Regions from separate parts of the Krasilnikovia cinnamomea genome, predicted to be linked through region 2. Evidence: riboswitches for the same ligand, from Rfam matches in the RefSeq annotation. Region 2 holds a riboswitch; the other holds the start of a gene.

Region 1 (15,579 bases), 5.7 Mb from region 2:
GAGCGCCTGACCGCCGCGCTGGACGACGCGCTGCTGGTCCTGGACGACGACGGTGGCATGCCCACGGTGCGTTTCCGGCACGACCGGGTACAGGAGGCGGCCCGCCACGACCTGGACCCGACGGCCCGGCCCGCCACCCACCTCGCGATCGCCTGGCGCCTGGCCGTGGACCGTGCCTTCCGCGGCGAGGCCGCCGAGCAGTACCTCGCGGCCGGGCCGCTGCTGCGCGACGTCGAACCGGCGGAGCGGCGCACGGCGGCGGCGCTGTGCGGCGAGGCCGCCGCGGCGGCGCGGTTGATCAGCAACCACTCGACCGCCGAGCAGTACCTCAGCGCGGCGCTCGGACTCTGGGCGACCCTCGACGCGGCCGACGATGACCCCCTGGCGATCGCGTGGGAGACCCAGCGGCACGGCGCCCTCTACAGCCTCGGCCGCCTCGACGAGGCAGATGAGGCGTACGGTTCGCTGGAGCACCGCGCGCCTGACCCGCTCGCGCTGGTGGACGCGGCCTGTAACCAGATTTCGAGCCTGAGTAACCGGTACCGGCATGCCGACGCGGTCAGTCTCGGCTTCGCCCTACTGAACCGGATCGGCTACGCCCCTCCGGGCGACGATGCCGGGGCCGAGGCGCGACGCCGCTTGGACGCGATGTACCGGTGGATCGAGACCGCCTCGGTGACCGAGGACCTGGCCCGTCCGGAGCCGACCGACCCGCGGGCCCTCGCAGCGGCACGCGTGCTGCAGCGGCTCGCCCCGGTGGCGTTGTTCGCTGCCGATCCGGTGGCCCTGGCGTGGGTGGTCACCGGGGCGCACCGCCTGTGGACGGAGCACGGCGCCTGCGCCGCGCTCGTGCCCACCATCGCCAGTGCCGGATTCGCCACCATCCAGATCGGCGGGGAGCACGGTGTCGGCGAACGCCTCGTCCAGCACGCCCTGGCCGTAGGCGTCGCGCGTGGCTACGAGACCGAAACCGCTCAGGCCCGGTACATCAACGCCGTCGGTACCCTGCACTGGTTCCAGCCGCTCGAGGACGAGGTGCGCCAGGCCCGCCTGGCGCGCGAGGGCCTGCTGCGCGGCGGTGACCTGCATTCGGTCTGCATGGCCTACTGGCCGTCGCTGTTCGCGCTGGTCGACACCGGACCTACGCTCGACGACCTCGACGCCGAGGTGGACGCGGCCCTGGCCTTCGCCGCCCGCACCGGCAACGACAACGCCTCCGCCATCCAGATCATCTACCGGCAGTTCGCGCTTGCCATGCGCGGTAGGACCAGCACCCCGGGCGGTTTCAGCGACGACACCTTCGACGAGCTGCGGCACCTGGAAGTCAACAAGCGGGTCGCGCTGCACTACTTCATGTACCGGGCGCTGTCGGCGATCATCTTCGACGACAGCGACGTGGCCCGCTACACCGATCAGGCCGCACGTCTGGCCCCGATGCTGCGGGCCTGCTATACGTACGCTCTGACGCAACTGCTGCAGGCGCTGGCGCTGGCCCGGCAGCTGCGCGGCGCCGAGCCCGACGCGCGGCCCGCGCTGCTGGCGGCCCTCGACGGCTGCCGGGACTTCTTGGCCGAACGCGCCAACGACGCGCCCGAGAACTTCCGTCACCTGCTGCGCCTGGTCGAGGCCGAACGGGCCTGGGCGGTCGACGACTTCCGCGCCGCGGCCACCGCGTTCGACGCCGCCCTGGGCGACGTCGAGCCGCGTCAGCGCCCGTGGCACAGGGCGCTGATCGCCGAGCGGGCCGGCCTGTTCCACCTGGGGCACGGGTTGCCACGCACCGGCCGCGGCCTGCTCGCCGAGGCGCGCGAGCACTACCGCAGCTGGGGCGCCGCGGGCAAGGTCCATCAACTCGACCGCGCCCACCCCGACCTGCCCACCTCGGACGCGGCACCGGCGCGGCAGGCGCTCAGCACCAGCGTCCGGGGCGACGACATCGACCTGCTGGCGGTCCTGCGCGCGTCGCAGGCGCTCAGCTCGGAAACCGACCTCGACCGGCTGCAGGCCCGCGTCGTGGAGCAGGTGGGCGCCCTCGCCGGGGCCACCACCATCCGGCTCGCCCTGTTCGACACCGAGGCGGGCCGCTGGATGCTGCCCAACCCGGATCGGCCCGGCGACGCCCCGGTGCCCGTCTCCACGCCAGGAACCGAACGGCTCGTGCCGGTACGGGCACTGCACTACGTCGAACGCACCCGCGAACCGCTCCTGGTCGCCGACACCGCCGGCGACGACCGGTTCGCCAGCGACCCGTACCTGACGGACGCGCCACGCGGTTCACTGCTCGTTGTCCCCGTGCTGCAGCAAGGTGCACTGCGGGCGGCGCTGGTGCTGGAAAACCGGCTCAGCGTCGACGCCTTCACCACCGACCGGCTCGGCGCCGTCACGCTGCTCGCCGGACAGCTCGCCGTCTCCCTCGACAACGCTCAGCTCTACCGGCGCCTGGAGACCAAGGTCGCCGAGCGCACCAGCGCCCTGCAGGCCGCCAACGAGCAACTCGCCGCGCTCAGCCTGACTGACGCGCTGACCGGGCTGGCCAACCGCCGCCGCTTCGACGACGCCCTCGAAGCCACCTGGACGCAAGCGCGCGAGACCGGCACGGCCGTCACGCTCGCCATGATCGACATCGATCACTTCAAGTGGTACAACGACTCCTACGGCCACCAGGGGGGCGACGAATGTCTGCGCCGGGTCGCCGCCGAGCTCGCAGGCACCGTCCGCCAGGGCACCGACATCGTCTGCCGGTACGGCGGCGAGGAGTTCGCCATCGTCTTCACCGGCGCTGACCACGACCGGGCCACCGCCGTCGCCGAACGGGCCCGCGCCGCCGTAGAGGCACTCGCGCTGCCACATGAGCGCACCGAAGCCCAGGTCGTCACACTCAGCATCGGCGTCGCCACGCACGTACCGGCGACCGGTGGATCCGCGCACGACCTCGTCGAGGCAGCGGACGCGGCGCTCTACTGCGCGAAGGAAGCGGGCCGCAACCAGCTGCGTGTGGCGACCCCGACTGCGCACCGGGGCGCCTGATCAAGCGGGTCGAAGGAGCCGCGCCGGGCGTCTGCCCGGCGCGACATGATCATGCCCGTTCGAGAGGGGCGTCCGGCTCGCCCCCCGGCCGCGATCCGACAAGTCCGGCTCCGACCAGCCGGGCGGCGGCCGCGGCGCGACGGGAGACCCCGAGCTTGGCGTACGCGCGTCCGACGTGGATCGACACCGTGCCGGGACTGACGAAGAGCCGGCGGGCGATCTCCTTGTTGGTCAGTCCTTCAGCGACCAGCGTGACGACCTCGGTTTCCCGGACGGTCAGCGCCGCGATCCCGGAGGCCGGCTTGCCGGCCTTGCCCTGCCCCGCGTCGCCACCGATGCCTGCCGGCGCTCCGAGGGCGGCGTCGTGGCGCTGCCGGGCCCACGCCGCGCCGAGCGGATCACCGGCCATGGCGAGCAGGTCGGCTGCCCGCCTGGCCGCCCCGGCCGCGGCAGTCGAGTCGGTACCCAGCAGCGAGTGGGCCACCGCCAGCGCCGCGTACCCCCGGATCCGGCGGCCTGACGTCTCCGCCGCGAGCTGCCGCGCCGCCGCGGCACAGGCCGCAGCCGCCGCCGACAACCGCCGCTGCGCGCAGGTCACGGCGGCCAGCTCAAGCCACCGGACCCGGACGAGCGGATCGCACTCGGACGTGTCCAGCGCACGGCACAAGCGGTTTGCGGCCGCGGCGTCGCCGCCGGACTGCTGCCACGCCCCTATCGTTGCCCTACCGCCGACCAGCCGCCTCGCCACCAGACTGTCCTGCTCGTGTGCCTGCGCCGCGAACCGGGCTGCCGCCGTGGCATCCCCTTGCCACAGGGCCGGCCAGGCCCGGACCGCCGCCACCTCGGCGAGCGTCGCCGGGTTGCCGGTGCGCTCGGCGGCGCCGGCCGCCCGATCCAGGCACTGGAGAGCACGTGTCAGGTCGCCCCGCAGCAGCCATGCACGGCCCGCGATCCCGTGCAGGGTGGCGAGCGGCTCGTAGCGACGCGCCTGCCGGGCGACGGCCAGCATCCGTTCGGTGTGCCGGAGCGCGTCCCCGATCCGCTCGGCCGCCAGCTCCGCCTCGGCCAACCAGCGGACGAGGTCCAGCACGGCGACCAACTCGTCGTCGAGCATCGCGTCCACCAGGTCGGCCGCCTCATCGAGGTGTGCGGCGGACTCGGCGATGCCGGTCATTCGGTCGGCCAGCACCCGCAGGGCCAACGCGGCCACCCGGGACGCTGCGCCCACGTCCTGCCCGAGGGCCTCGGTGGACCACCGCCGGGCCTCGGCGGCGTCGCCGCGCAGCATCGCACCGGAGGCGAGAGCGGCGTACAGCGCGGGTGGTGCCGAACCGGCGGGCGGGCGCAGCGCCTGGAGTTCGCCGCGCAGTAGGGAGTCGGCCTCGGCATGCCGGCCCAGCTGCTGGTCCGTACGGGCCGCGAGCACGGCGGCCTCCACGCGGCGTACCGCATCGGTGGTCGGCAGTCCGGCGAGCAGCCGGTGCAGGTACCCGCGGCTCTCGTCCAGCCGGCCCATCAGTCCCAGTGCCCGCGCGCACTGCAACTGCAGGTCGGCCCGCCGGTCGGCGGTGTGCGGCCCGGACGGCAGCAGCCGCGCGGCCCCGACAAGCCAGCGCACCGCGTCGGCGGGTGCCCGGTACAGGACCTCGCGCGCGGCTCGGCTCAACGTCTCGACAGCATCCTCGTCGCCCGGCACGGCGCAGTGCTCGAGGTGACGAGCCCGGTCCGATGCGGGCGCACCGCGCCCGCGGAGCGCCTCGGCGGCCCGCGCGTGGGCGGCAAGCCGCCAGCCCGCAGGGGCGGACTCGTACGCGACGGCCCGCACCACCTCGTGCCGGAAGCAGAATCCGGCGCCCGACGGCGCCGGGCGCAGCACGTCGTCCGCGCTGATCTGGTCCAGCGCCTGGAGCACGACCGCCGGTGTGCAGTCGGCGACGGCGGCGACCAACTCGGGGTCGGCCGGGTCGCCGGCCACGGCGGCGGCCCACACCACCTGCCGCTCGGCCGTGGACCGTGCGAGGAGCTCCGGCATGAGTGCGGCCCGGACGCGTTCCGGCACGGCCCCGGACGTACCCGCGGAACCGAGCAGATAGAGCGGATTGCCCCCGCTCGCCTCGTGGATGTCGAACCGGTGAGGCGCCGGGGCCATCGTGGACAGCAGCGCCGAGGATTCGGCCGGTGCCAGCGGGCCGAGGGTGACGCGCTGCACCACCCCGGCGGCCGCGGCTGTGGCCAGAACGGCGCCCAGCGTGCCGGTGAGCTGCCGTGGCCGGTGCGCCAGGACGAGCAGCACCGGGCCGCGCGGTGGGTGGCGCAGCAGGTCGGCGATCAGCCTCGCGGAGACCGCGTCGGCCCCGTGTACGTCGTCGACGATCAGCAGCAGACGGCGATCGGCGCGTGACCCGGTCTCGACCGGCGCGCGCAGCACGTCGGCGATGCGGGGAACCAGCGACTCGCGGCCGGGATCGGCGGGGTCGCACCCCTCCTCGGGGTTTCCGTGCCCCGCTGCCGGAGGTCCGGAGCGGCACGGCAGGACCCGCCATCCGGCATCGGCCGCATGCCGTCCGAAACCGGCCAACAACGTGGACTTGCCCATGCCGGGTTCGCCCGCGACCTCGACGACGACCCAGCGACCGGTGGGGCTGCAACGGGCAAGCGCCCGCCGCAATACCCCCATTTCGGTCTTCCGGATCGCGACGGTGTCGCACTCGTGGTTCTCGTCGGCCCCGCTGCGCATCATCGTTCCCTCACCAGCGGACCACCCGGTGCGGTCCGGGTGCCACGCTGTCAGGCGGGGACGGGCACGCACATCCGTACGTACCCGCATCCGCGGATACGTACGCGGGTCTCAGCTCGCCAGTCGGCTGACCGCGGCGGCGCGGGTGGTGACACCGAGCTTGGTGTAGATCCGCGACACATGCGTCTCGACCGTACGTACGCTAACGTACAGCTCGCCGGCGATCTCGGCGTTGGACATGCCCGCCGCGACCAGCACCGCGATCTCGCCCTCGCGCCGGGTCAGCTCCGCCGTTCCGGGGACGGACGGTGGCGGGGCGTCCGGCCGTAGCCTCCGGGCCAGGCGCCGCAGCGCCGTATGAAGGTCGGCGGCGTCCGTGCGTTCGCCGATCTTCTCGGCGCGAGCCAGGTCGTCCAGCGCTGCCGATTCGTCGCCGGTCCGCATGCGCAGCGCGGCCGCCGCCAGCCAGGCACGTCCGGCCACCAGCAGCAACTCCCCCTCGGTCAGCAGGGCGCCAGCTTGTTCGGCGAGATCGGCACCGCGGCCCGGGTCGTCTGCGCCGACCGCGTACGCCCGTGCCAGCAACACCAGCCCGCGCTCGACCCCACGCTCGGGGTCGGCGACCCGTTCGGCCAGTTCCGCCCAGTGCCCGGGGGACTCGGGCTCGCCGGTCTTCGCAGCGCACTCGCTGAGCACGGTGCAGGCGATCAGCCGGTTGTGCGGGTACAGCGCGGTCAACTCGGGTCCGCGTCCGGCGGCCACCAGATCGGCTGCGCCGCGCCGTACGTCCCCGGCTGCGATCCGGCTGAATGCCAGCATCGCCTGAGCGGTGGCCAGCCAGCCGCGGCTGGCCGACGCCGCCGCGACCGCCTGCTCACCCGTCACGATCGCCGCCGCGAAATCGCCCGCGCACCGATGCAGCCAGCACTGCGTCAGCAGGGCGAGGGCCAGCGGCTCGGCCGCGGCGAGCAGCCGGGCGATGGTGAGGGCCTCCTCGGCGGCCCGCATCGCGTCGCCGATCTGCCCGAGCCGGGCGTGCATCAGCGCCTGCATGGCCAGCAGGTAGGGCAGCACGAAGCTCTGCCCTGACTGGACCGCGACCTGCCGGCAGCGCAGGAGGCGGCGCAGCGAGTCGCGTGGCCCCTCGGCCTCGAGCCCGGTCCAGCAGAGCCAGGCGAAGATTTCGAGTTGGCGGGCGATCTCGTCGTCGCCCATCGTGTCCAGCAGGACGGTCGCTGAGCGCGGCCGCTCGCTGGACAGCTCCGCCGGCCCGGTCGCGTAACCGGTCATCGGCCGCATGGCGTGCGCGATCGCCGCAGCCGTGCCGCCCGGGGCGAACGCGATGATCTGGCACAGGCGTTCGTCGGCCTCGCCGAGTTGACCACGCATCAGCGCGTAGGTGGCGATCTGCAGCAGCACATCCGAATTGTCGGCCTCGGGCCGATGGTCCAGCTCTGCGGTGAGCAGCGCCTGCGCCTCCTCGTGCAGGCCGAGCAGCCGGATCAGCACGCCGGTGTACGCGATGGCGGCCGACCGGGCCGGATGCCCGGTCGGCAGCAGCTCGTCGAGGACGACACCCATGACCCGCCGCGCCTCGGCGAGGTCTCCGCTCGCCGCCCGCCGTTCGGCCAGGTAGGTGAGGAGCTCGGCGCGGTCGGGCAGGCCGACGGTTGCGGTGTCGCCGGGCAGCAGGCGCAGCGCGATCTGCAGCCATTCGGCCGCGGTTGCCGGCGCCTGCGCGCCGACCGCCTGCGCGGCAGCGACCAGGGTGACCGCCGCACCGGCGTCCCCGACGGCCGCCGACCGGGCGATATGGTGCGCCCGGGCTCGCGGCGGCGCACCCACCCGTTCCAGGTGCGCCGCGGCCCGCGCGTGCGCGCCCAGCCGCCACCCGGCGGCGGCCGACGCGTAGACGACGTGCCGCACGAGCGGATGCCGGAAACGGAACCGGCCCGTGCCGGCCACTACCTGGATGAGGTCGCGGGCCACCAGGTCGTCGAGGCAACGCAGTACGGCCGGCACGGGCAGCTCGGCAACCTCGGCGAGCAGGGCAGGCTCGCTCTCGTCGCCGCCGACGGCGGCCGCCGAGGCCACCAGGCGGCTGTCCGGCCCGACGGATTCCCACTCCGCGCCGAGCGCGGCCCGCACCTCGGTGGGCAGGGCCGCCAGCGCGGGGTCGGGGTCGTCCCGGGTACGAGCCGCATCGATTGCCGTGGTGCCACAGCGGCGCAGCGCGTCCAGATAGAGCGGATTCCCCCCGCTCAGGCGGAACAGGTACGCCACGTCGCGGGGGTCTGCGTCGGGCCCGAGCAGGCGCGTCACCTCCGCCTCCGGCAGCGGCGAAAGCGCCACCCTGCGGTGGAACCGGCCAGAATGGTCGCTCACCAGTGCGGCGGCCAGCCGGGCCGGCGCCTGCGCCGGCCGGTAGGCGAGCGCCAGCACCACCGGGCCGGCGGGCGGGCGGCGCAACAGGTAGTCGACAAGGTCCGTCGTGGCGGCATCGCACCAGTGCACGTCGTCGAGGATCAGCACCAGCCCGTCGGGCTCGGCGATGGTTTCGAGCAACCGGCGCAGCGCCCGCAGGGACCGGTACCTCTCGGCCGCCCCGCCGAGCGACACCTGCGGTGCCGCCGGCCCGGCGCCCAGGCCGTCGAGGATCTCGCCGAGCCGCCACACGTCGTCGGGGGGCAGCCTCTCACGCAGAGATTCGCTGTTCAGACGTACGTGATCATCCAGTGCCTCGGTCAGCAGGGCGAACGGGATCTCGGACTCGAACTCGGTGGCCCTGCCGGTGAGGGTCAGCAGCCCGCGCTCCCGGGCATATCCGGCCAGCTCGGCCAGCAGGCGGGTCTTGCCGATGCCGGGTTCGCCGACGACCTCGAGCACCTGGGGGCCGTCCCCGACGGAATGCAGGGCATCGGTGACCGTGCGCCACTCGGCCTCCCGGCCGATCATCGGCTGCACCCCGGCCGCCCCCTTCCCGCACACCACGGGCCGCCATTCTTGCAGCCGGGGCCGGCGGCCGGGAGCCTGGGGGAAGCAAATCCGGAAAAATGCGACAGCCAAGCACGAGTACGACGGGCCGGAGGGGGTGCTACATCCGCCCAACCACCTGCTTGGCCAGCGTGGTCACCCGGGCGACGTCGGCCTCCGGCGTGAGCGTCCGCTTGCCCAGGACGTACTGCACCCCGATCGTGATGTACATGTCCTCGACGACGATGCGCACGCGGGTCGCCCCGGGGTAGTAGTCCGACATCGCCTTCTCCCCGAGCCCGGCGACGTCCTTGACGGCCTTGTCACCCTTGAGCTTGCTCCGCAGCTCGTCGTACTCGGTATTGGCGTCGCCACGAACCCCCTTGATCGGTTTTTCGATCCACAGGAACACATAGGAGTCGGTTCCACCCGGGGCGCCCGCCCAGTCGCAGAACCGCGAGTCACCGACACTCTTCGGCTCCGGTTCGCCGACCGGCCCGCCGTAGAACGTTTCCAGGTCAGCGCGGGTGATCAGCCCACAGGCGTACCCCTCGTCGGCGTAGCCGCCGGTCGCCGTCCCGGCGTCCGACTCGACGCCAGCCCCAGCCTCGGGCTGCGCGGCGGCGGCCGCGGGTGCCCCGGGGTCCGCATCCGTGCCCGATGCGCCGCAGCCGGCCAGCACCAGCGTCGCGAGCAGCGCACCGAGGGTCGTGAGCTTGCCGTACTTCACAGTCGTCTCCGATCGGTTCGCAGTCAGCCTCGCGGAGCGATCCGTCCGCGCACACCGACGGATCGGCGCTGGTGGGCAAAGCTAGTTCCGGCGCGGCTGAGCCCGGGATAGGGCGTATGACATATTCACCGGGCTGCCACCACGCGATCACATGCCGTCGCCACCGCTCGGCTCGCTGCCCCGATCGCACCGCACGCCGGTTCACCGGACGCCGGCAGCGGGTCCACCGCCGGCAGGCGTCACCGGTGGAGTGCCCGGCGCCGCGAGAGAGCCGAGGGTCAGAGCCGGGCGGCTACCTTCTTGGCGAGGTCAGCGACGCGGGCGGCGGGATCGCCCGACAGCTCGTCGTCGCCGGTCAGCGTCAAGGTGACCTCTTCGGTTCCGAGATAGAACATCACCTCGGTCTTGGGGCTGGTGGTCGAGAATGCCGCGGTGCCGATCCCGCTCAGCGTCTGGGGGTCCTGTGCACGCTTCTGATGCATCTCGAAGAACTGGCGCGCGCTGAGTGGACTTTGATCCCGAATCCCCAGCAGCAGACGGAACTGGGCGCCGTCGCCAGCGAACTTGCATGTCTGGAGGGTCCCCAAGTCCTGCGGCTGCGGCTCGCTGACCGATTCGCCGAGGGCCTCCTCCACCTCCGCAGCCGTCAGGAGTGCACACGCGCCTTCCGCGGCTGCGGCCTGCTCCTCGCCTGCGGCCCCCTTCTCCCCCGAGGCGGCGGATCCCTGCGCGCCGGTGTCGTCCGACGATCCGCAGCCAGCCAGCGCAAGCGTCGCTGCCAGCAGGGCACTGAAGGCAATGAGTCTGCCGTGCTTCACAATCCAACCCCGTCCGATGTACCTGATGTGGAAATCTGTCGCATACGCAGGCTGGAACCGTAGCGGAGAGCGCACCGGGTCGGCGATAGTGCAAATGACATATGGACCCGCCGGCACCCGGTGAGCACCACAGGTGGACCGAGCACGACAAAGGCTGTGGCCCGTACGGCAGCCGCCTCGCGGACGCGTGCCGACGCCTACCGGAGGATCGGAACGTACGACGGTGACCGCTCAGCAGCCCGCGCGTCGCCCGACGAATGACACCACCAACGTCACGACCGCTCCGGCGACGACGCCGAGCAACACCCCGTACAGGGGATGGCCCTGTGTCAGGCGACTTCCGAAGTAGCCCAGCACGGTGATGTAGGCCGACCACGCCGCCGAGGCGGCCACGGTCCACAGCAGGAAACGGCGGAGCGGGATTCCGGTGAGCGCGGCGGCCACACTGGCCGCGGTGCGTCCTGAGGGGATGAACCGGGCCGCGAGGATCGCCGGACCACCGCGACGGTCCATGAGTGCGCCGACCCTGCTGAAAATCCGGCCAGGCGCACGGGCACGGCCCGACCGGGTCCTTCTCACCGCGGCCGCCCGCCGCCACAGCAGATAGCAGCATAGGTCGCCGACCACGGAGGCGCACACGATGACACCGATGACGGCCGGATGGGCGAGGTTACCGGTAGCCGCCAAGACCGCGGCGGCGATCGCGACTGTCTCGCCCGGCACCACCGGCAGCACGCCGTCCACCGCACACAGCACGAACACCGCCGGGAGCAGCCACGCCGACTCGGTCAGCGCTGTCAGCAGATGCGCGGCGTCGGCGTTCATCGGTGGTAACCGGCCTCTCGGCGGGACCGCGCGCTCGCCACTGATCCTCCGATCCTCTGCCGGAAACACGGAGCGATCCTCGGGTCGGTGAGAGGTTCCCTACCGGCCGGATTCCGCCGTGTCATGCTCGCCTCCGCGCTCGCCGTCTGTGCCGCCTGTCAGCGTGCGCGGCGCGGCTGTCAACGGGTATCCGCCGACAGATAGATCATCGCTACTGGTCTGCCCCTTTCGGCGGACCCGGCCCGTCGACCGCACCGATCGGCACGCACCAGAGCCGACCGGTTCCGGGCACGTGGCGGCCGCTCGGGCTCCCTCCCAGCCAGGACGCGGTTGCGTCCCGCGCGTCCGGCCGCGTAGAGGATCGCGGTCCGTGGTGGACAGTGCGGAGATCTGGGTACGGGGGGAGGTTTTGTGGCTCACGCTGGACAAGTAGGGCGGCCGGTCGAAGGGTGGGCTGATCGCTGGACTACTCGCAGGCCGGCGCGCCGCCCAGGCCTTCAGCAGAGGCTCTCGGAACCCGTCCGGGCGGGACCCGTCCACGCGTTGTGGAGGGCGGCGCGCTGGGCTGCCCACGCCTAGAGCATGGGACTGCCCTCGCTCGTGGTGCCGGCACGCGAGGGGCGGATCCGGTGCAGTGCCAGGTACTCGGGGACGTCCGCCAGGCCCGGTCCGCCCGCGGCGAGCCAGACCTGAAGAGTGCGCAGGGCGTGCGCGTCGAGGCGGGCGAGCCAGACGGGCCGACCGCCTGCGCGGCGTCCGTCGGGCGAGGGCCGGACCACGAGGACATTGGCGTGCTCGCACGGGCCGAGGCAGTCGCTGGTGGTCAGCCGGACAGTGTCGGGGTGGTCGGCGGCGAACTGCTGCAGGGTGCGCAGTTCGCCGCCGTGATCGACGTCGGGGTGCTTCGCCGGGTTTCCGCAGCAGCAGCCGCGGCAGGTGACCAGCCCCGCGGCGGTGGTTGTGATCAATTCATGCGCGCCAACGGCGGGTGGGCCGCTCATCGGAGCACCAGCCCGAACGCGGCACCGTACGGTGCGCGAGGTCGACCGGGCCTAGGCGGGAAGGTGGCAGATCGTGGCAGGGCAGAACGTGACATGGCGGCGAACTCCTTGTCCCCATCACTCGTGGGGTAGACATTCGGTGCCACGGCCGGTCTCCTGGCTCCCAGATCATCACGGACTCCTTCAGCCTTCCTGGACCGGACGGTCCAGTGGCGACAGCGAAAGAGCACACTTCCTGGTCACAGTGGCGAGGACCACGCCGGATTCGCACCGGCTTCCCGAACACCGCGGCAGGGCAACTGTATCGGCCGGGTCCGGGGCCGGCCGCACGACCCCCCAATGGACACAACATGTTGTCCCCGCATACCTGTCACCTCCCAGATGTAGGCACGGTATGGTCGCCGTACGGTCAGCCCGGTGGCGGTGTACCCGTGCGTGACGGCGCCGGGACCCGCAGGCTGACTGCCGCGAACATGGACGATGCGAACGTCTTGCCTGCTGATCAGAGCGGTGCGGGCGGGGAGGAGTGTCGATCCCCGGCTGCGAGCTGGCTGGGGGTGGCCACCGCGGCGCGTGGCTCGGGGGCGAAGTGGATGCAGAGCACGATCGTGTCGTCGCGCAGGACGTCTCCGCCGGCCATGTGTTGGAGTATTGCCTGGCAGAGGTCGTCGGGGTCGTGTCCGACCAGCTCGGCGGCGACGGTGGCGAGCCGGTCCAGGTTGTCCTGCAGCGGCGTGTCGTGGCGTTCGACGAGACCGTCGGTGTACCAGATCAGCGCCGCGCCGGCGGGAATCCGCTGCTCGGCCTGCTGGCGCGGTCGACCGTGTACCCCGATCGGCATGGAGCGGCCACTCCACAGGTACATGACGCCGTCGGCGGTGATCAGCAGCGGCGGGAGGTGCCCGGCGCAGGCGTAGCGCAGCACACGGGTGGCCGGGTCGTAGTCGGCGTAGCCGACCGTGGTCATGAAGGAGTTGGTGATGAGCGCGCTGACGCGGTCCAGTTCCTGGAGCACCTGGGCCGGCCCGTCGTTGGTCTGGGCGAGAATGCGCAGGGCGGATTGGACGCGGGCCATGGCCGCGGCCGCGGTCAGGTCGTGGCCGACGACATCGCCGACGGCCAGCCCGATCCGGTCGCCGGGAAGGGGGAACACGTCGTACCAGTCGCCGCCCACGTCGTGCGTGCGGTCGGCGGGCCGGTAGTCGGCGGTGACCCGGATGCCGGACCGGCCGCCGGCGAGCACCGGTAGCAGGGCGCGCTGTAGCTGGTGGGCCGCGTCGAGCTCGCGTTCGTGTCGCTGGGCCCGCTGCAGTGCCTGCCCGGCCAGACGGGCGACGGTCTCGGCCACGGCGATGGTGTCGGCGTCGACCGCATCGTCGGCGGCGAAGGCGATCGCGAGGGCGCCCAGCGGTGGCCCGTCCGCGTCGGCCACCGGCAGGCACAACCCGCTGGACACCCCGGAGGTCCGGTAGGCCTGCGCCATCTGCGGGTAGTCCACCGCCAGCTCGTTCACGCTCTGGTGCACGACGCGCTGGCCCGTGCGGGCCGCGTAGGTCAACGGCCGGACCTCGTCCAGCGCCACCTGCCGACCCGCGTCGACAAGTTCCGGCGGTCGACCCACGACCGTCCAGATCACCACCTCGTCCCGCTCGGGCGACACCACGCCGAGCGTCGCACGGTCGGCGAACAACGCCACGCTGTCACGCACGACCGCTTCCGCGATGGCCTGGGACGTGGCGGCGGTCGCCAGCCGGGTGGTGAGCAACTGCAGCGCGTGCAGGCGTTGCCGGGCCGCCCGCTCGGTTCGGGTGGCCGACCGGGCGGCGTCACGTTCCGCGACGCCCACGGCCAGGAACCAGGCGCCCAGGATCGCCACGGCCAGGAACAGCTGCAAAGTTGCCGTCTTCAGCGCGATCGGGCCCTCGAACGCCGACCACGGGCCGTGCCCGGCGCTGGTCAACACGTTGGCGGTCACCGTCATCGCCAGCCCGCAGGTCAGCGGGACCGCAAGACGCTGACTGAACGCCAGCCCGAGCAGCACCGGAATCGGCAGGTAGAACAGGGGCAGGTGGGCCGGCCAGAAACCGATCGCGGTCACGCCCATCGTGAGCGCTAGGGCCAACGCCCAGCGGGTCGACGCGGCAATGCTGGCGGGTGGACGGTGCCGCCACGCCAGCACGCAGCCGCCGACGGTCAACACACCGGTGGCGTCACCGGCCCAGAACGGCAGGAACGCCTCCAGCCAGCTGCGACCCAATCCGAGGCTGATGGTCGTAGCGCCGCACACCCCACCCACCAGCGGCCCCGCCACCACGCAACAGCCCAGGAACGCGAACAGGTCTCGCCGTCGCAGCAGGTCGACGTCACCCGGCACGAAATGTCGCAGCAACAGCGCACCGACCAGCGGCTCGGCCGCGTTCGCGACCGCGAAACCCCACACGAAACGCAGGCTCTGCCCCTGCCAGACATCCACGGCGATCTCGACGACCACCACCGTCGCCAGGATCCACGGCCACTGCCTGCGCGGCGTGCGGACAAGCGCCCCGAGCGTCACACCGGCCGGCAGGAACAGCACCACGATCGCGGTCGCCCCGAACGCCACGAACGCCAGCCACGCACCGAACGCATACCCCACCGCGACCGCGGCGACGACCCGCCAGGTTGGCCACCCCCGGACCGCACCCGGACCATCCCGCTGGCCGGCAGCTCGGCCCGTCACACCACCCGTCACCCGCAGCTCCTGCCAGGCCCGGTCCGACCCGTCGACGCCACAGCAGCCTAACCCGTGCCGCGTCACGTGCATGCCGGCAGGCCCGAGAAGGCGGCATGCGGCCTGCGACTGGTCGCCCAGCACGGGCTCAGCGCGGAATTCCTGACCTTCCTCGCCACCAGCACCCCGACCGCCTGCGGCGCCACCCTGACCACCCGCCGGCCCGTAGTGGTCAACTGTCGGCATCAGTGGCGGTCTGGTGGGTACGTCGCCGAGATGACGAACAACGCGCCCCAGAACCAGCACGGCAAGCAGGACCCGACCGAACAGTTCAGGGCCCCGCAGGAGCAGCAGAGCGGGCAGATCCCGCATCCGGGCACCACGGGCCAGATGGACGACAAACCCGATCACGGTGAGCAGACCTACCGGGGCAGCGGACGGCTGGCGGGCAAACGGGCGATCATCACCGGCGGCGATTCCGGAATCGGGCGCGCCGTGGCCATCGCCTTCGCCCGCGAGGGCGCCGACGTGCTGATCTCGTACCTACCGGAGGAGGAGGACGACGCCCGCGAGACCGCGCGGCTGGTGGAGAAGGCCGACCGCAAGGCGATCACCGTGCCGGGTGACATCCGCGACGAGCGACACTGCACGGCCATCGTCGAACGCGCCGTCAGCGACCTCGGCGGCCTCGACATCCTGGTGAACAACGCGGCCTACCAGATGGCCCAGCCCGGTGGCATCACCAACATCAGCACCGA
Region 2 (15,579 bases):
GCCCGCCCAGTGCAGGTGCAGATACGACGCATGCAGGCTCGGGGTCGCGAAGCCCTCCGGGTCGGCGCCGCGCCACCCCCACGCCGCCCCGGCCGCCGGGGAAAGCAGCAGCCCGGAGCGGGGCTGCACGACCGTACGGTGGAACTCGTGCCCGGTCACCCTGGTCCCGGCCACGGCCAGGGGGCTGTCCGTCAGCGCCGCGGCGTCGCGGTAGCCGAGGGTCAGCGTGGGGGTCATGGCCGCCTCCGCGTCGAGCACGCCGCACATCGGCGCGCCGTCGAGGGCCCGGCAGAGCCAGAGCAGGCCCGCGCACTCGGCCACGATCGGCAGACCGGCCGCGGCGCGGGCGGCCACGTCGCGGCGCAGCGGCTCGTTGGCGGACAGCTGCTCGGCGTACACCTCGGGGAAGCCGCCGCCGACCACCAGGGCGCCGGTGCCGGCGGGCAGGGCCTCGGCGCGCAGCGGGTCGACCGTGACGACCTCGGCACCCGCACCGGCCAGCAGCTCGGCGGTCTCCGCGTACGAAAAGGTGAAGGCCGGGCCGCCCGCGACCGCGACGACCGGGCGGCCCGGCACGGGCTCGGCCGCCGCCGGGGTCCACGCGGTGGCCGCCAGCGGCGGGGCGGCGCGGGCCAGCGCCAGCACCGCGTCCAGGTCCACGGCGGACGCGACGAGCGCGGCCAGCGCGTCGACCGCCGCGACGGCCTCGGCGCGGCGCTCGGCCGCCGGGATCAACCCCAGGTGCCGCGACGGAGCGGCTACGGCGTCGGCGCGGCGCAGCGCGCCCAGCACCGGGGTGCCCACCTCCTCGCACGCCTCGCGCAGCAGTTGCTCGTGCCGGTCGGAGCCGACCCGGTTGAGGATGACCCCGCCGATGCGGGCGTCGCCGAAGCTGCGGAAGCCGTGCACGAGGGCAGCCACCGAGCGGCCCTGCGCGGCGGCGTCCACCACGAGCACCACGGGCGCGGCGAGCAGGCGCGCCACGTGTGCGGTGGAGCCTGTGTCGCCGGCGCCGGTGCGGCCGTCGTACAGGCCCATGACGCCTTCCACGACCGCGAGCTGCGCACCGGCCGTACCGTGCGCGAACAGCGGACCGATCAGCTGCTCGCCCACCATGACCGGGTCGAGGTTGCGCCCGGGCCGCCCGGCGGCCAGGGCGTGGTAGCCCGGGTCGATGTAGTCCGGCCCCACCTTGAACGGGGCGACCGCGAGGCCGCGCGCCGCGAACGCGGCCAGCAGGCCGGTGGCCACCGTGGTCTTGCCGTGCCCGGAGGCCGGCGCGGCTATGACCAGGCGGGGCACGCTCACCATTCGATGCCCGGCTGCCCCTTGCGGCCCGCGTCCATCGGGTGCTTGAGCTTGGTCATCTCGGTGACCAGGTCGGCCGCCGCGATGAGGTCCGGGTGCGCGTCACGGCCGGTGATCACGACATGCTGGGTGCCGGGCCGTTCGGCCAGGGTCGCCACGACGTCGGCCACGTCGACCCAACCCCATTTCATCGGGTACGTGAACTCGTCGAGCACGTAGAACCTGTGGGTCTCGGCGGTCAGGTCCCGTTTGATCTGTGCCCAGCCCTCGGCCGCCTCGGCGGCGTGGTCGCGTTCCGTGCCGGCCCGCTGGATCCAGGACCAGCCCTCCCCCATCTTGTGCCAGGCCACGGGCGGGCCGCCGCTCGCGCCCAGCGCCTTGAGGGCGGTCTCCTCGCCGACCCGCCACTTCTCGCTCTTGACGAACTGGAACACCCCGATCGACCACCCGGCGCTCCAGGCCCGCAACGCCATCCCGAACGCGGCCGTCGACTTTCCCTTGCCGTGTCCGGTGTGCACCGCCAGCACCGCCTGGCGGCGCCGCTGGCGGGTGGTCAGGCCGTCGTCCGGCACCGTCGTGACCTTGCCCTGCGGCATCAGGCTGCTCCGCTCGTCGCTGCGGGCTCGTTCATGCGGCCCTCCGGGTGGTGGTGTGTTCCAGGTGCTCGAGGGGCACGAGGTCGGCGTCGAGCGCGGCGGCGAGGCGGCGGGCGAGGCCGAGGCGTACCGGGCCGGACTCGCAGTCCACCACCACGGTGGCGACCCCGGCCAGGACGCCGGCCAGCGTCGTGGGGTCGGGTCCGCTGGTGGCGCGGCCGTCGGTGACCACGACCAGCAGGGGACGCCGGCGGGGGTCGCGGCGGCGCTCGGTGGCGATGGTCGCGGCCGCGGCGCGCAGGCCCGCGGCGAGCGGGGTACGCCCGCCCGTGCGCAACGAGGCCAGCCGCAGCACCCCGACCTCGTGGCTGGAGGTCGGCGGCAGCACCTGATCCGCGGATGAACCCCGGAAGGTGATCATCCCGATCCGGTCGCGCCGCTGGTAGGCGTCGCGCAGCAGGGACAGCACCGCGGTCTTGACCACGGTCATCCGGCGGCGCGCGGCCATCGAGCCGGAGGCGTCCACGACGAACAGGACGAGGTTGGCCTCCCGGCCGACGTGTACGGCCTGGCGCAGGTCGCGTGGCTGCACGGCGAGGCCGCCGGGCCGGGCGGTGCGGTGCGCGGCGGCCCGGTGCAGGGCGGCGCGCAGCGTGGCCGGCAGGTGGGGGGCGCCGGTGAGGCGGCCGTGCGGCGCCCGCGCCCCGACCACGCGGCCGCGACGCGCGTACGCCGGGGAGCGGCGGCCCGCGTGGCCGCCGTCGCCGCGCGCGGCGATCCGCAGCGTGCGCGGGCGGAACGCGGCGCCGGCCCGCGCGGTCCCCGACCGTGGGCGGCCGGGTGACGCCGACTCGCCCGGCTGATCCAGCGGTGCGTGCCCGGCGGCCGGCCCGGGCCGGTCGGTGGCGGCCGCCGGCTCCGGGGGGTGCTCCTGCGCCCGGCTCGGCGACGACGAACCGTCCGCGCCGGACGGGTCTCGGTCGCCCGGCGGCGGGCCCTGGGTGTCCCCTGAGTGAGGGCCGTCGCCGGGCGCGGGGCCGTCGTCGGGTGGTGGGGCGCCGCCGTCCGGCGGGGTGGGCGGGTCGTCGTCCGGGTCCGCCTGGGCCAGGGCCTCCTCGAGGCGCTGCTCGTCCGTGCCGGGCGGGTCGAGCGGGTCGCGGCGGCGCCGATGCGGCAACGCCAGCCGGGCCGCGTCCTTGACGTCGTCGCCGGTCACCCGGTCGCGTCCGTGCCAGGCGGCCAGCGCCACCGCGCACCGGGCGACCACGATGTCGGCGCGCATGCCGTCGACGCCGTACGCGAGGCACACCCGGGCGATCCGGTCCAGCTCGGCGTCGGGCAGCGCCACGCCCGGCAGGGCGGCCCGGGCCTCGGCGATCCGGTGGGCCAGTGTCCGCTCGGCGTCCGCGAACCGGGCCGTGAACCCGGCGGGATCCGCCTCGTACGCGAGGCGGCGTCGCACCACCTCGGCGCGCTGCCCGGCGTCGCGGGGCGCGGCGACCGTGACCACCAGCCCGAACCGGTCGACCAGCTGGGGGCGGGGCTCGCCCTCCTCCGGGTTCATGGTGCCGACCAGCAGGAAGCGGGCGGCGTGCTTGACGGAGACGCCGTCGCGTTCGACGTGTGCCCGGCCCATGGCAGCCGCGTCGAGGAGCAGGTCGACGAGGTGGTCCGGGAGCAGGTTGACCTCGTCGACGTACAGGGCGCCACGGTGGGCGGCGGCCAGCAGTCCGGGCTCGTACGCCTTGACCCCGTCGGCGAGGGCGCGCTGGATGTCGAGGGTGCCGACCACCCGGTCCTCGGTGGCGCCGACCGGCAGCTCCACAAGGGTGGCGGGCCGGTGCCCGTGCGGTGCGTCGATCTCATGTGGCCCGTCGGGGCAGTCCGGGTCTGGTCCGGCGGGATCGCACGCGAAGCGGCAGCCGCGCACCACGTCGACCTCGGGCAGCAGCCCGGCGAGCGCGCGGACCACGGTCGACTTGGCGGTGCCCTTCTCGCCTCGGACCAGGACGCCGCCCACGGCCGGTGACACGGCGGTCAGCAACAGGGCGAGCCGCAGGTCGTCGAGGCCGACGACGGCGGAGAACGGGTACGCAGGCAGCACGCGGCAGATCCCTTCCGCGGGTGTCCACGCCCGCATCCTCAAGGTACGAGCGGCCGGAGTCTCCTGGCTCCCGGATCGGCGCTCGCCGCGGCCTTCCGGCCGTCTCCGGCCGTGGCGTCGTCGCGGGTCACTCCCCGGTCACAGTGGCGGGACCGCCCCGGTCTCGCACCGGGTTCCTCCGCTACCGCTCGCCGGTCATGCTTTCCTACCACGCCACCGGTCGTCAACGTGACGTGCCGCCCTTCACGGCGCCGGCCGTCCTCACCGGCCGGTGAGCCCGCGCAGTTCGGTGTGCACGTCGGTCACGGCGTGGACGGCGCGCTCGACGAGCGGGCGCATCCGGCGGTACAGGGCCGCGGCGTCCGGGTCGGGCCGGGTGGGTTCGCCGACGCCGACAAGGGCCCCGGCGTGATCCAGGTCGGGTAGGGTGCCGAGGGCGTGCCAGCCCAGCAGGGCGGCGCCGAGCGCGGTGCCCTCGCGGGTACCGGCGACCGCGACCGGCAGGTCCAGCGCGGCGGCCAGCACGTCCACCCACAGGGCGGAGGCGACCGCGCCGCCGGTGGCCCGTACCTCGGCGACCGCGATCCCCTCGTCGGCGAAGGTGTCGCGGACGAGGGCCAGTTGCTGGCACACCCCCTCGACGGCGGCGCGGACCAGGTGGGCTCGGCCGTGCTCGCGCCCCAGCCCCAGGTACGCGCCGCGCAGCCCCGGCCGCCACCACGGCGCCCGCTCCCCCAGCAGGTAGGGCAGGCAGAGCAGGCCGTCGCTGCCCGCCGGGACACGGCCCGCCTCGGCCAGCAGCGCCGCGTCACCCACGTCGGCCCCGAGGGGGTCCATCTCGGCGCGGTCGGTCCCCGGGTAGCCCGTGAAGGTCTGCCGCGCCCAGCGCACCACCGACCCGGCGTTGTTGACCGCCCCGCCGACGACCCAGCGGTCCGTGGTGAGCGCGTAGCAGAACAGCCGGCCCGCCCGGTCCACCGTGGGCGCGCCTACGACCGTGCGCAGGGCGCCGCTGGTGCCCAGGGACACCGCGGCCACGCCGGGCGCGGTGGCGCCCACGCCGAGGGTGGCCAGCGGCCCGTCGGTGGCGCCGACGATCACCGGCGTGGTGGCGGGCAGCCCGGCAGCGGCCGCGATGTCCGGGCGCAGCGTGAACCGCGCGGTGGTCGGCACGACCTCGGCCAGGTGCGCGGGCCGCACCCCGGCGATCTCCAGCGCCTCGGGGTCCCAGCGCCGCTGGTGGATGTCGTAGAGCCCGGTCCCGGAGGCGGCGGAGAGGTCGACGACGAACGGCGCGTCCGCGAGCGCGGCCAGCACCAGCTCCTTGACCCCGCCCCAGCGCGGGGTGTCGCGCAGCGTCGCCGGGTGGGTGTCGCGCCACCAGGCGAGCTTGGCCAGCGGCGACATCGGGTGCACGGGGGTGCCGGTGCGGGCGTGCAGGGCCCCGGCGCGCCCGGCGGCCACGAGCGCCGCGGACTGCGCCGCGGCGCGGCCGTCGGCCCAGGTGATCATCGGGCCGAGCGGGCGCCCCACGGGATCCATCGGCACGAGCCCGTGCAGGAACGCGCTGAGGCTGACCGCGACGACCCGGTCGCCGCGCTGGCGGGACTGCCGGGCCGCGTCGACGAGGGTGTGGATCGCGGCGTCGCGCAGGCCGTCGGGCTCCAGCTCGGCCCGGCCGGCCGCGGGTACGGACAGCGGATAGGCGACGCTGGCGGGCGCCCTCGGCTCACCGGCCGCGCCGAGGGCCACCGCCTTGGTCGCGGTGGTGCCGGTGTCGATGCCGACGATGACGTCCACGTGTCAGGCCGGGGGCGGCGCGAGGCACGGCGGGCGCCCGTCCAGAGTCGACGTCACGCCGCCGAGCCTAGTCAGCGGGCGAGGCGTCGCGCGTACCCGTCGCGCAGGTCGTCCCAGCCGTACGCGAGGGCGTCGCGGCCGCGGATGACACCGACGGGGGTGCCGTCGAGCAGCCGCCGCAGCACCGCCATGCACAGGTGCCAGCCGGCCGCGACCATGGCGTCCATGCCGGGCTGGGCCAGGGTGTGCCGCAGGGTGAGCCGGGTGCCGCCGCCCTCGGCGTCGAGCTCCCAGCGCAACCGGTCCTCGCCCCAGGTGTACTCCAGCACGCGGGGTGCCTCGGCGCGCAGCACGGTGACGGGCTGCTCCAGGCGGGTATCGCCGTCGATCATGGTGAGCGTGGTGTCGCCGGGCGCGCCGAGGTCACGGGCGACGGCGAAGGGTGCCCACTGGTCGAGTTCGCCGGGGTCGGTCAGGGCGCGCCACACCCGCTCGGGCGGCTGCCGCAGGTCGCGGACGAACACCAGGGTCCAGGCGTCACCGTCAGGAACGACGCTGGCGTCGCCGGGCGGGCCGGGGTCGAAATCGGTGGTGGGGTGTCTCATGGCTGCTCCTCGGAGTCGAGGTGGCGTTCGAGAGCGTCGAGGTGCCGGGTCCACAGCGCGCGGTAGGGCGCCAGCCAGGCGTCCAGGGCCCGGAAGCGTTCCGGCTCCAGGTGGTAGATGCGCTGTTGGGCGGCCGTCCGGCAGGTGACGAAGCCGGCGTCGCGCAGCACCCGCAGGTGCTTGGAGACCGCGGGCTGGCTCATCTGGAGCGCGCCGACCAGGGCACCGACGCTGAGGTCGGCGTGGCGCAGCTCGTCCAGGATGCGGCGCCGGGCCGGTTCGGCCAGTACGGCGAGGGCGTCGACGGGCACGACCCCGACTATTCCACCGCCGTTATATAACCGTCAAGGCAAACAATGAGGTACGGTCGCCGGAAACACCACCGCCCCGCCGGCCGGGCCGACGGGGCGGAGTAGCGAGCGGGGTCAGCGCTTGTCGATCGGGATGAACTCGCGCTCCGGCGAACCGGTGTACAGCTGACGGGGCCGGCCGATCTTGGTGGTCGGGTCGGCGGTCATCTCGCGCCACTGGGCGATCCAGCCCGGCAGGCGGCCCAGCGCGAACAGCACCGTGAACAGGTTCGTCGGGAAGCCCATGGCCTTGTAGATCAGGCCGGTGTAGAAGTCGACGTTCGGGTACAGCTTGCGCGAGACGAAGTAGTCGTCGGCGAGCGCGATCTCCTCGAGCTTGAACGCGATGTCCAGCAGCGGGTCGGGCTTGTCCATGGTGGACAGCACGTCCCGGGCGGCCTTCTTCACGATCGCGGCACGCGGGTCGTAATTCTTGTAGACCCGGTGGCCGAAGCCCATGAGCTTGACGCCCTTTTCCTTGTTCTTCACCCGGTTGACGAACGTGTCGACGTCGCCACCCGCACGCTGGATCTGCTCCAGCATGTCCAGCACCGCCGCGTTCGCCCCGCCGTGCAGCGGGCCGGACAGGGCATTCACCCCGGCCGAGACCGACGCGTACAGGTTGGCCTGGCTGGAGCCGACCAGCCGGACCGTGGAGGTGGAGCAGTTCTGCTCGTGGTCGGCGTGCAGCACCAGCAGCATGTCGAGGACCTTGGCGAGGGTCGGGTCGACGTCGTACCGCACCGTAGGCAGGCCGAACGTCATGCGCAGGAAGTTCTCGACGTAGTCCAGGGAGTTGTCGGGGTACGGCAGCGGGTGCCCGATGGACTTCTTGTACGCGTACGCCGCGATCGTCGGAAGCTTCGCCATCAGCCGGATCGTGGAGATTTCGACCTGATCCGGGTCTGTCGGGTCGAGCGCGTCCTGGTAGAAGGTCGACAGGGCGGTCACCGCCGAGGAGAGCACCGCCATCGGGTGCGCGTCACGCGGGAAACCGGAGAAGAACGTCCGCATCTCCTCCTGCAGCAGCGTGTGCACCCGGATCTTGTCGGCGAAGTCAGCGAGCTCGGTGGGAGTCGGCAGCGCGTCGTGGATCAGCAGGTAGGACACCTCGAGGAAGGAGGCCCGACCCGCCAGCTGCTCGATCGGATACCCGCGGTAACGCAGGATCCCGGCGTCACCATCGATGTAGGTGATCGCGGACGAGCAGGAGGCCGTGTTGACGAAACCCTGGTCCAGGGTGACGAAACCGGTTTCCTTCAGCAGCGCGCTGACTTCGATGCCTCCGGGGCCCTCGACCGCCTCGCGCACCGGCATCGTCAACTGGCCACCGGGGTGGTCAAGCTTGACATCCGTCATGTATTTCCCTCGCTTCACCGGCAGATGTCCCCTAGAACGTGAACTTCACCGTAAACCCTCGACCTGAATGGGTCATTAGCTGCCCGCCTGCTGAGGCATTGATCACCTGTGCGACGAAGAACACACCGCTGGATAATGGTTGTGGAGGTGGGAGTCAATGGCGACCCCGGGCTCGACGGGTGTGGTGGTAGGCGTGAACCGGACCGCGGCCGGCCTCGCCGCGGTGCGGCTGGGTGCCCGGGAGGCGGTGGCCCGCGGGTGCGCGCTACGGATCGTGCACGCATTCACGTGGCCGGAAACCGCCCCACCAGGACAGAACCCGGAAGGCCAAGACTACGGCACCGCGCGGCACGCTGCGGCCCGGATGGTCGAGCACGCGGTCACCGTCGCGCGGCGCGCGACCCCGGCACCCCGGGTCCGTGGCCTGGTCGTCGACGGGCCCCCCGCACGGGTCCTGCTGCAGCAGAGCCGCGCCGCCCAGCTGCTGGTCCTCGGCGAGGACGACCTGGCCAGGGTGCCGCACCTGACGGAGTGCTCGGTGCTGCTGCAGACGGTGTCCCGGGCCCGCTGCCCGGTCGTCGTGGCCCGCGGCGTACGGCCGCCGACCGGGCCGCTGCTGGCCGGGGTGGACGGTTCCGCCGCCTCGCTGGCCGCGTTGCGGCACGCCGCCGCCGAGGCGCGCCGCCGGCACCTGCCCGTCGAGGTGGCGCACGTGGTGGAGCGGCCCGACCCGGCGGCGCGGGCCCGCGCGCGGGGCCTGCTCGACGCGGCCGTCGCGGCCGTACCCGAACTGCCCGCCCACCGGGTCCTGCTGCTGACCGGAGATCCGGTGGCCGAGCTGGTCCGCGCCTCCCGGCACGCCCGCATGGTGATCGTCGGGCCGCGCGGCGCCGACGGCAGCCCACTGCTCGGCCCGGTGGCCCACGAACTGCTCCGTCGATGCGTGAGCCCCACGTTGTTTGTTCACGGCGGCATTGCCAATGAGCACACCACTGCGGGTACGGTGCCTTCGGCGGGGGTGCCGGCCTCCTGACTGCGACCTAATTGCCACCTGGCGAGACCCTAGGTGCCACCTGGTCCTGGCAGGGTTACCTGGCAACGCACGTGCAACAAAGTTCTCCACCGGCCACAGGCGGCCAGGAGACGGTCCTGCCAGGGGGCGATCGGGGTGCAATCCACGGTTCCGCCGACCACCGGTCGGCGGTACGCGCCATGGCTGCTGTTCGCGGTGGCGGGGCTCACCGCCACGGCGGTCTACGTGGCCGACCTCTCCGAGACGGCGAGCCTGCTGGCGTTCGCGGTCATCGGCATCGGCGCGGTCACCGCGTGTTTCGCCGGCCCCCGGCGGTTCGGCGCCGAACCGCGCGCCGCCTGGCTGCTGATGGGCGCGGCCTGCCTGGCCTTCCTCGTCGGCGTCGTGGTCCGGCCATGGGCGGCCACCCAGCCGCACCCGCAGGACCTGCTCGGCGACGCCGCGACCATCCCGGGGTATCTGCTGCTCGGGGTGTTCTTCGTGATCCTGCTGCGGGCCCGGCAGAGCGTCGAACGCCACGCCGTGCTCGACGGGCTGATCGTCTGCCTGGCCGGCGGGCTGGCCAGCGCGCTGCTGCTGGCGGCGCCCGCGGCGGCGGTGGCCGGGCGCCCGCCGATCGAGTCGGTGCTGGCGGGCCTGTACCCGCTGTTCGACGTGGTGCTGCTGCTGCTCGTGGTGAACCTGACCTTCACCGCCACCAACTGGCCGGTCAGCCTGGTCACGCTGCTGGGCACGATGGTGCTGATGATGACCGGCGACCTGGCGTACGCGATCATCGGGGTGGCCGGTAAGACGTACACCTCACCGCTGATGGACGTGCCGTTCCTGCTGGCGTACGTGCTGCTGGGGGTGACCGCGCTGCATCCGTCGGTGGTGCAGCTGAGCCGGGCCGCCCGGCGCCCGGTGCAGGCCTGGTCCGGGCACCGGATGGCGCTGCTGGCGCCCGCGATCTGCGTGCCGTTCGTGCTGCTCGTGGCGGTCGGCGCGCGCTCGCCGTGGCATCGGCTGACCATCGCGGTCGGCGGCGCCGCCATCGTGGTGCTGCTGCTGGCCCGGGCCGTGTCCGCGGTCCAGGCCCAGGTGGCGGCGGAGCTGCACTCCGAGCACCAGGCCGTGACCGATCCGCTGACCGGGCTGCCGAACCGGCGGATGATCTCCGAACGGATCGCCCACCTCGTCGAACAGACCCCGCCGGACGGGCCGCACCGGGTCTGGGTGTACTACCTGGACCTGGACGGCTTCAAGTGGGTCAACGACTCCTGGGGCCACGACACCGGCGACCAGCTCGTGATCGAGGTCGCGACCCGGCTGCGGGCCGCCCTGCCCCCGACCGTCACGCTGGCCCGGGTCGGCGGCGACGAGTTCGTGCTGGCGTACGTGGGTGAGCAGGCGGGCGCGCTGCGGATGGTCGAGGACGTGCAGGTCTGCTTCGCCCGGCCGCTACCGGTCCGCGACACCGAGGTCGTGATCACGGCGTCGGTCGGCATCGCGCACGCCGCGGGCGATCCCAACCCGGCCGTGACCGCCGAGGCCCTGCTGCGCGACGCCGACACGGCCATGTACCGGTCCAAGGCCGAGGGGCCCGGCCGGTCGACCCTGTTCGATGTCTCGATGCACAACCGGGTCCGCGAGCGCATCGAGTTGGAGGCGGCGCTGCGCACCGCGCTGGCGCGCGGCGAGCTGCGGGTCGCCTACCAGCCGATCGTGAATCTCGAGACGGGGCAGCCGCTGGGTGCGGAGGCGCTGGTCCGCTGGGAGCACCCGGAGCGCGGGAACATCTCGCCGGCCACGTTCATCCCGATCGCCGAGGACGCCGGGCTGATCGGCTCCATCGGCACCTGGGTACGCAACCAGGCGATGAGCCAGCTGGCCCGCTGGCGGGCAGACGGCACCGTGGCCGACGACTTCTACCTGTCCGTCAACGTCTCCCCGCGCCAGCTCACCGACGCCAACCTGCCCCTGATCGTCTCCGCCGAGCTCCTGCGGTACGGCGTCCCGGCCGGCGCCCTCGCGCTGGAGATGACCGAGTCGGTCATGGTGGACGGCTCCAGCGTGACCTCCCAGGTCCTGTTCGAGCTTCGCGAGCTGGGGCTGCGCCTGCTGGTCGACGACTTCGGCACGGGATTCTCGGCGCTGGGGTATCTGCGCCGCTTCCCGGTCACCGGGGTCAAGATCGACCGGTCGTTCGTGTCCGGGCTCGGCGAGAGCGTGGAGGACGAGGAGATCGTCCGCGCGGTCGTCGCGATGAGCCGCGCCCTGGGGCTGAGCATCGTCGCGGAAGGCGTGGAGACCCCGACGCAGCGCGACGCCCTGGCCGCGGTCGGGGTGCGGCAGGGCCAGGGCTGGCTGTGGGGGCGCGCGATGGCGCCCGACGAGTTCGTCGCGAGCGTCCGCGCCGTGGCGTCGGCGATCAACCGGGATCAGCTGGCGGCGGGGAACTCGTAGCACCAGAACGACTGGCTGTCGACCCGCTGCGCGCGGGCCGCACCGGCGATCCGGCCGAGGATCAGCTCCACCCGCTGCGGCAGCGCGTGCACGGCCTCGTTGTGCGTGCACACGTCGATGGTGACGATGCCCGCCACGGCCGTGATCGGGCGCATCATCTCGCGCAGCAGGGTCACGAAGACGCCCATGCCGCGCGGGCCCGGCCGGGCGCCGACGAACACCGCGTAGAAGATCCGGCGCTGGGCGTACCGGTCGGGCCAGCGGTGGGCGAAGTACTCCGGCGAGATCAGCGGGACCGCGTGCAGGTCGTCGGTCTGCGCCGCGAGCCCGACGATCGCGTCGCCGTCGCCGGCCACGTACTTCATGACGCGCTTGTCGGCCATCAGCTCGTCGAATTCGTGGCGGTACATGACGTGCCGGGCCACCGCGCGCGTGCGCAGTTCGTCGAACGTGTCGTGATAGAACCGCCAGGCCGCATCCAGCAACGTCGGCGGCAGCTCCGCCACGACATCCACCCGCATGAGTTCCCCCTGTTCAGCGGGATCGACCGTAGCCGATGACGGCGGGCCGGGCGCGCCGGGGCCACGCCGCGGCCGGTAGCGGCGGCGCCCGCCCGGATCGGGCAGGCTGTGCAGATGCGCTTCGCCACGTGGAACGTCAACTCCGTCAAGGCCCGGCTCCCCCGCCTGCTGCAGTGGCTCGCGGACACCGGGCCGGACGTCGTCTGCCTGCAGGAGACCAAGGTCGCGGCGGACGGTTTCCCGGCCGAGGAGGTCGCCGCGCTCGGCTACGCATGCGCCGCCTACGGCCAGGGCCGGTGGAACGGGGTCGCCCTGCTGTCCCGGATCGGCCTCGACGACGTCCGGCACGGCTTCCCCGGCGAGCCGGGCTTCCCCGAGCCGGAGGCCCGGGCGATCAGCGCGATCTGCGGCGGCGTGCGGTTCACCTCGGTGTACGTGCCGAACGGGCGGACCCCGCAGGACCCGCACTACGACTACAAGCTGCGGTGGCTGGCGGCGTTCCGGGACGCCCTCGCCACGGATGTGGCCGCCGGCCCGACGGTCGCGGCCGGGGACTTCAACGTGGCACCGACCGACGACGACGTGTGGGATCCCGCGCTGTTCGTCGGCGCCACCCACGTCACCGCGCCGGAGCGGCAGGCGCTGGCCGAGATCCTGGCGGTCGGGCTGACCGACATCGTGCCGCGCCCGCTCAAGGGCGACCACCCGTTCACGTACTGGGACTACCGCGCGGGCATGTTCCACCAGAACAAGGGCATGCGCATCGACCTCGTGTACGGCACGCCGGCGGTCGCGGCCGCGGTGCGCGACGCGGTGGTGGATCGGGAGGCGCGCAAGGGCAAGGGCCCGTCCGATCACGCGCCGATCGTCGTCGATCTCGATCCGGTGGCCGGGTAGACCGGATCGCGCGCGAAGTCCCGCGAAAAAGGGGTGGCGCCCGGGGCCGCCGCCTCGGTAGCGTGCCCGCATGATCTCCTGACGTCGCCGCCCGCACCGGGCCCGTGCCTCGCGCCGGTCCGGCTCCGCGGGCTTCCGCGCCCCCGGGCCAGCAGGCCCGGGCCGTGCGCCGGCCTCTCCGGTTCCGGGCGCCGCGGCGGTGTCGTCTGCCGTGGAACCGCCTTCCCGCCGCCCGGGACGTCCGACCGCGCGCCGCCGTGGCGGCGCTCCTTCCACGGTTCTCGCTCCTCGACTCAGGAGGACTTCGTATGCCTGACCAACCGTTCACCGTGCACGTCGACCGCGACGATCTGGCCCGGCAGGAGATGGCCGCCGCGTCGCGCGACGGCCGTCCGACCGGGGCCGGTTCCCCGGCAGCGCACCACGGCGCCGGGGATTCGCGGCTGGCCGCCCGCCAGCGTTCCGAGCAGGTCCGCTCCGGCCGGGCGTCGCGGTCCGGCCAGAGCCGCTCGTACGCGTTCCGCCGTAGCTGAGCCGGCAGGGGCGTGGCCCGGGACGGTCGTCCCGGGCCACGTTCGCTCATCCGGCGACGGCGACCACGTTGTCGAGGTACCCGTGGTACATGTCGGAGGTCGTGTTGAAGTTCGGCCCGCCGATCCGCATCGGCATGTTGTTGCCGATCTCCAGGGTGGGCGGGATGATGACGTGGCCGCGGTCCACCCCGTCGATGTAGACGGTCAGGACGCCGCCGGAGCGGCGGCAGAGCACCCGGTGCCAGACGCCGTCGGCGACCGAGATCGTGGAGCGCGCGACGTAGGCCTGGCTGGAACCGCGCCCGACCACCACGCAGTGCGCCTTGCCGCGGTTCGCCCCGACCTGCAGCTTCCACTGACTCTCGGTGTCCGACACCCCCTTCTGCATGATGTTGGACGACCCGAGGACCTGCCATTGCTTGACGTAGACCGTGGCGCCCCAGCGGAACGGGGCGGTGCCCGGGTCGAGATCGTTGTCGTCCGGCGCCTCGAACAGGGCCCGCGGGCACCTCGTCGCGGTACGGGCGCAGGGCGCCGGGAAGCCGACGTACCGGCCCGTGGCGGTGCGCAGGAAGCGGATGGTGCCACCGTCCACAGTGCGCTTGACCAGCGGCGCGCCGGCACCTGAGGTGTCCGCGATCCGCCCGGTCGCGGTGGGGCCGGCGTCGAACGTGTACCGCATGACGGTCCGGGGTGCGGCCGTGGCGCTCGCGGCCAGGGCAGGGACGGCCGGGGTCGTGATCAGCAGGAGGGTGAGGAGTCTGGCAGGAACCTTCATGGGGCTTGAAGTTACTTAGATGCTCTTGGCGAGCAAAGTGCCCCTATTGCCGTTTCGGCCTTTTTATCCGAGCGCCCCGGCCGACCCCTCGGTCGGGCGCACGGCCAAAGTCGCGAATCACACCCGGGCCTCGCGGTGGGAGCGGGCCAGCAGCTCGCCCGCCTCGGCGGCGGGCACCGGCCGGGCGAAGTGAAACCCCTGGGCCCGCTCGCACCCCAGCGCACGCAGCAGCGCCACCTGCTCGGCGGTCTCCACCCCCTCGGCGATCGTGCCCAGCCCCAGCGCGGTCGCGAGGTCGATGATCGCCTTCACCAGGGTTCGTGCGGTCGGATCCGGTTCGCCCGGTCCCGGCATGAACGACCTGTCGATCTTCACGTGGTCGATCGGGAGGTCACGCAGGTACGCCAGCGACGAGTAGCCCGTACCGAAATCGTCGACGGCGACCCGCACGCCGCGCTCACGCAGCGCGCCCAGATGCCGTACGGCCTGTTCGGCGACGGGGCCGGAACCCACCAGCACCCCCTCGGTGATCTCCAGGATCAGCGCCTGGGGCGGCAGTTGCGCCCGCTGCAGCGCGTCGAGGACCTGGGTCGCGAAGTCGGGTTCGCGCAGCTGGCGCGGCGAGGCGTTCACCGACACCACCGCGCCGTTGTCCCGGTGCCACGGGGCGGCGACCCGGCACGCCTCGTGCAGCACCCACGACCCGATCGGCACGATCAGGCCGCTGTCCTCGGCCTCGGGGATGAACGCGTCCGGCGGCACCATCGCCTCCCCGGCGGGCCGCCACCGCAGCAGCGCCTCGGCACCGACGTAGCGTTCGTCGGCGAGCCGGACCAGCGGCTGGAAGTGCAGCAGCAACTCGTCGCGGTCGAGGGCGCCGCGCAGCCGCTCCACGGTCCGCGCCCGGGCCAGCCGCTGCTCGCGCATCCGCTGATCGAACGTCGCGAGCTGGTCGCGCCCGGCCGCCTTGGCCGCGTGCAGCGCCACGTACGCGTCGCGCAGGATGTCCGCGGTGAGCAGGTCCGGGTCGAGCCCGCGCAGCCCGACGCTGATCGCGCCGAACAGCGCGTGGTGCTGCACGGTGACCGGACGGCGCATGGCGACCAGCAGCTCCTCGGCCCAGCCGATCGCCTCCCGGTCGGTGGCCTCCTCCAGCAGCACCGCGAACTCGTCGCTGTCCAGCCGTGCGACCATCGCCCGGCCCGCCAGCATGCCGGTGATCCGGTCCGCGACCGCGACCAGCAGGTCGT

Evidence for each region. A riboswitch is a leader RNA that binds a small molecule or an ion and turns the genes downstream of it on or off. The one in region 2 is predicted to bind cobalamin.
Region 1: linked by a shared signal. The riboswitch ahead of EV385_RS27540 ((2Fe-2S) ferredoxin domain-containing protein) and the one ahead of EV385_RS01565 (VWA domain-containing protein) in region 2 are both predicted to bind cobalamin.

What each region holds. Positions count from the first base shown of each region.
Region 1 is NZ_SHKY01000001.1:6,106,589-6,122,167, reverse strand. Features, by position in the region: gene EV385_RS27570 (diguanylate cyclase domain-containing protein) at 1-3,027, shown strand, start outside; gene EV385_RS27565 (helix-turn-helix transcriptional regulator) at 3,077-5,767, opposite strand; gene EV385_RS27560 (helix-turn-helix transcriptional regulator) at 5,876-8,719, opposite strand; gene EV385_RS27555 (DUF3558 family protein) at 8,859-9,467, opposite strand; gene EV385_RS27550 (hypothetical protein) at 9,746-10,285, opposite strand; gene EV385_RS27545 (DedA family protein) at 10,517-11,110, opposite strand; gene EV385_RS27540 ((2Fe-2S) ferredoxin domain-containing protein) at 11,686-12,078, opposite strand; cobalamin riboswitch at 12,241-12,416, opposite strand; gene EV385_RS27535 (SpoIIE family protein phosphatase) at 12,614-14,842, opposite strand; gene EV385_RS27530 (SDR family oxidoreductase) at 15,098-15,579, shown strand, end outside.
Region 2 is NZ_SHKY01000001.1:369,484-385,062, forward strand. Features, by position in the region: gene EV385_RS01555 (cobyrinic acid a,c-diamide synthase CobB) at 1-1,311, opposite strand, end outside; gene cobO (cob(I)yrinic acid a,c-diamide adenosyltransferase) at 1,305-1,904, opposite strand; gene EV385_RS01565 (VWA domain-containing protein) at 1,936-4,008, opposite strand; cobalamin riboswitch at 4,043-4,212, opposite strand; gene EV385_RS01570 (gluconokinase) at 4,270-5,808, opposite strand; gene EV385_RS01575 (SRPBCC family protein) at 5,880-6,413, opposite strand; gene EV385_RS01580 (ArsR/SmtB family transcription factor) at 6,410-6,724, opposite strand; gene EV385_RS01585 (citrate synthase) at 6,839-8,122, opposite strand; gene EV385_RS01590 (universal stress protein) at 8,316-9,155, shown strand; gene EV385_RS01595 (putative bifunctional diguanylate cyclase/phosphodiesterase) at 9,291-11,600, shown strand; gene EV385_RS01600 (hypothetical protein) at 11,576-12,121, opposite strand; gene EV385_RS01605 (exodeoxyribonuclease III) at 12,236-13,018, shown strand; gene EV385_RS01610 (hypothetical protein) at 13,327-13,551, shown strand; gene EV385_RS01615 (LamG-like jellyroll fold domain-containing protein) at 13,598-14,329, opposite strand; gene EV385_RS01620 (putative bifunctional diguanylate cyclase/phosphodiesterase) at 14,447-15,579, opposite strand, start outside.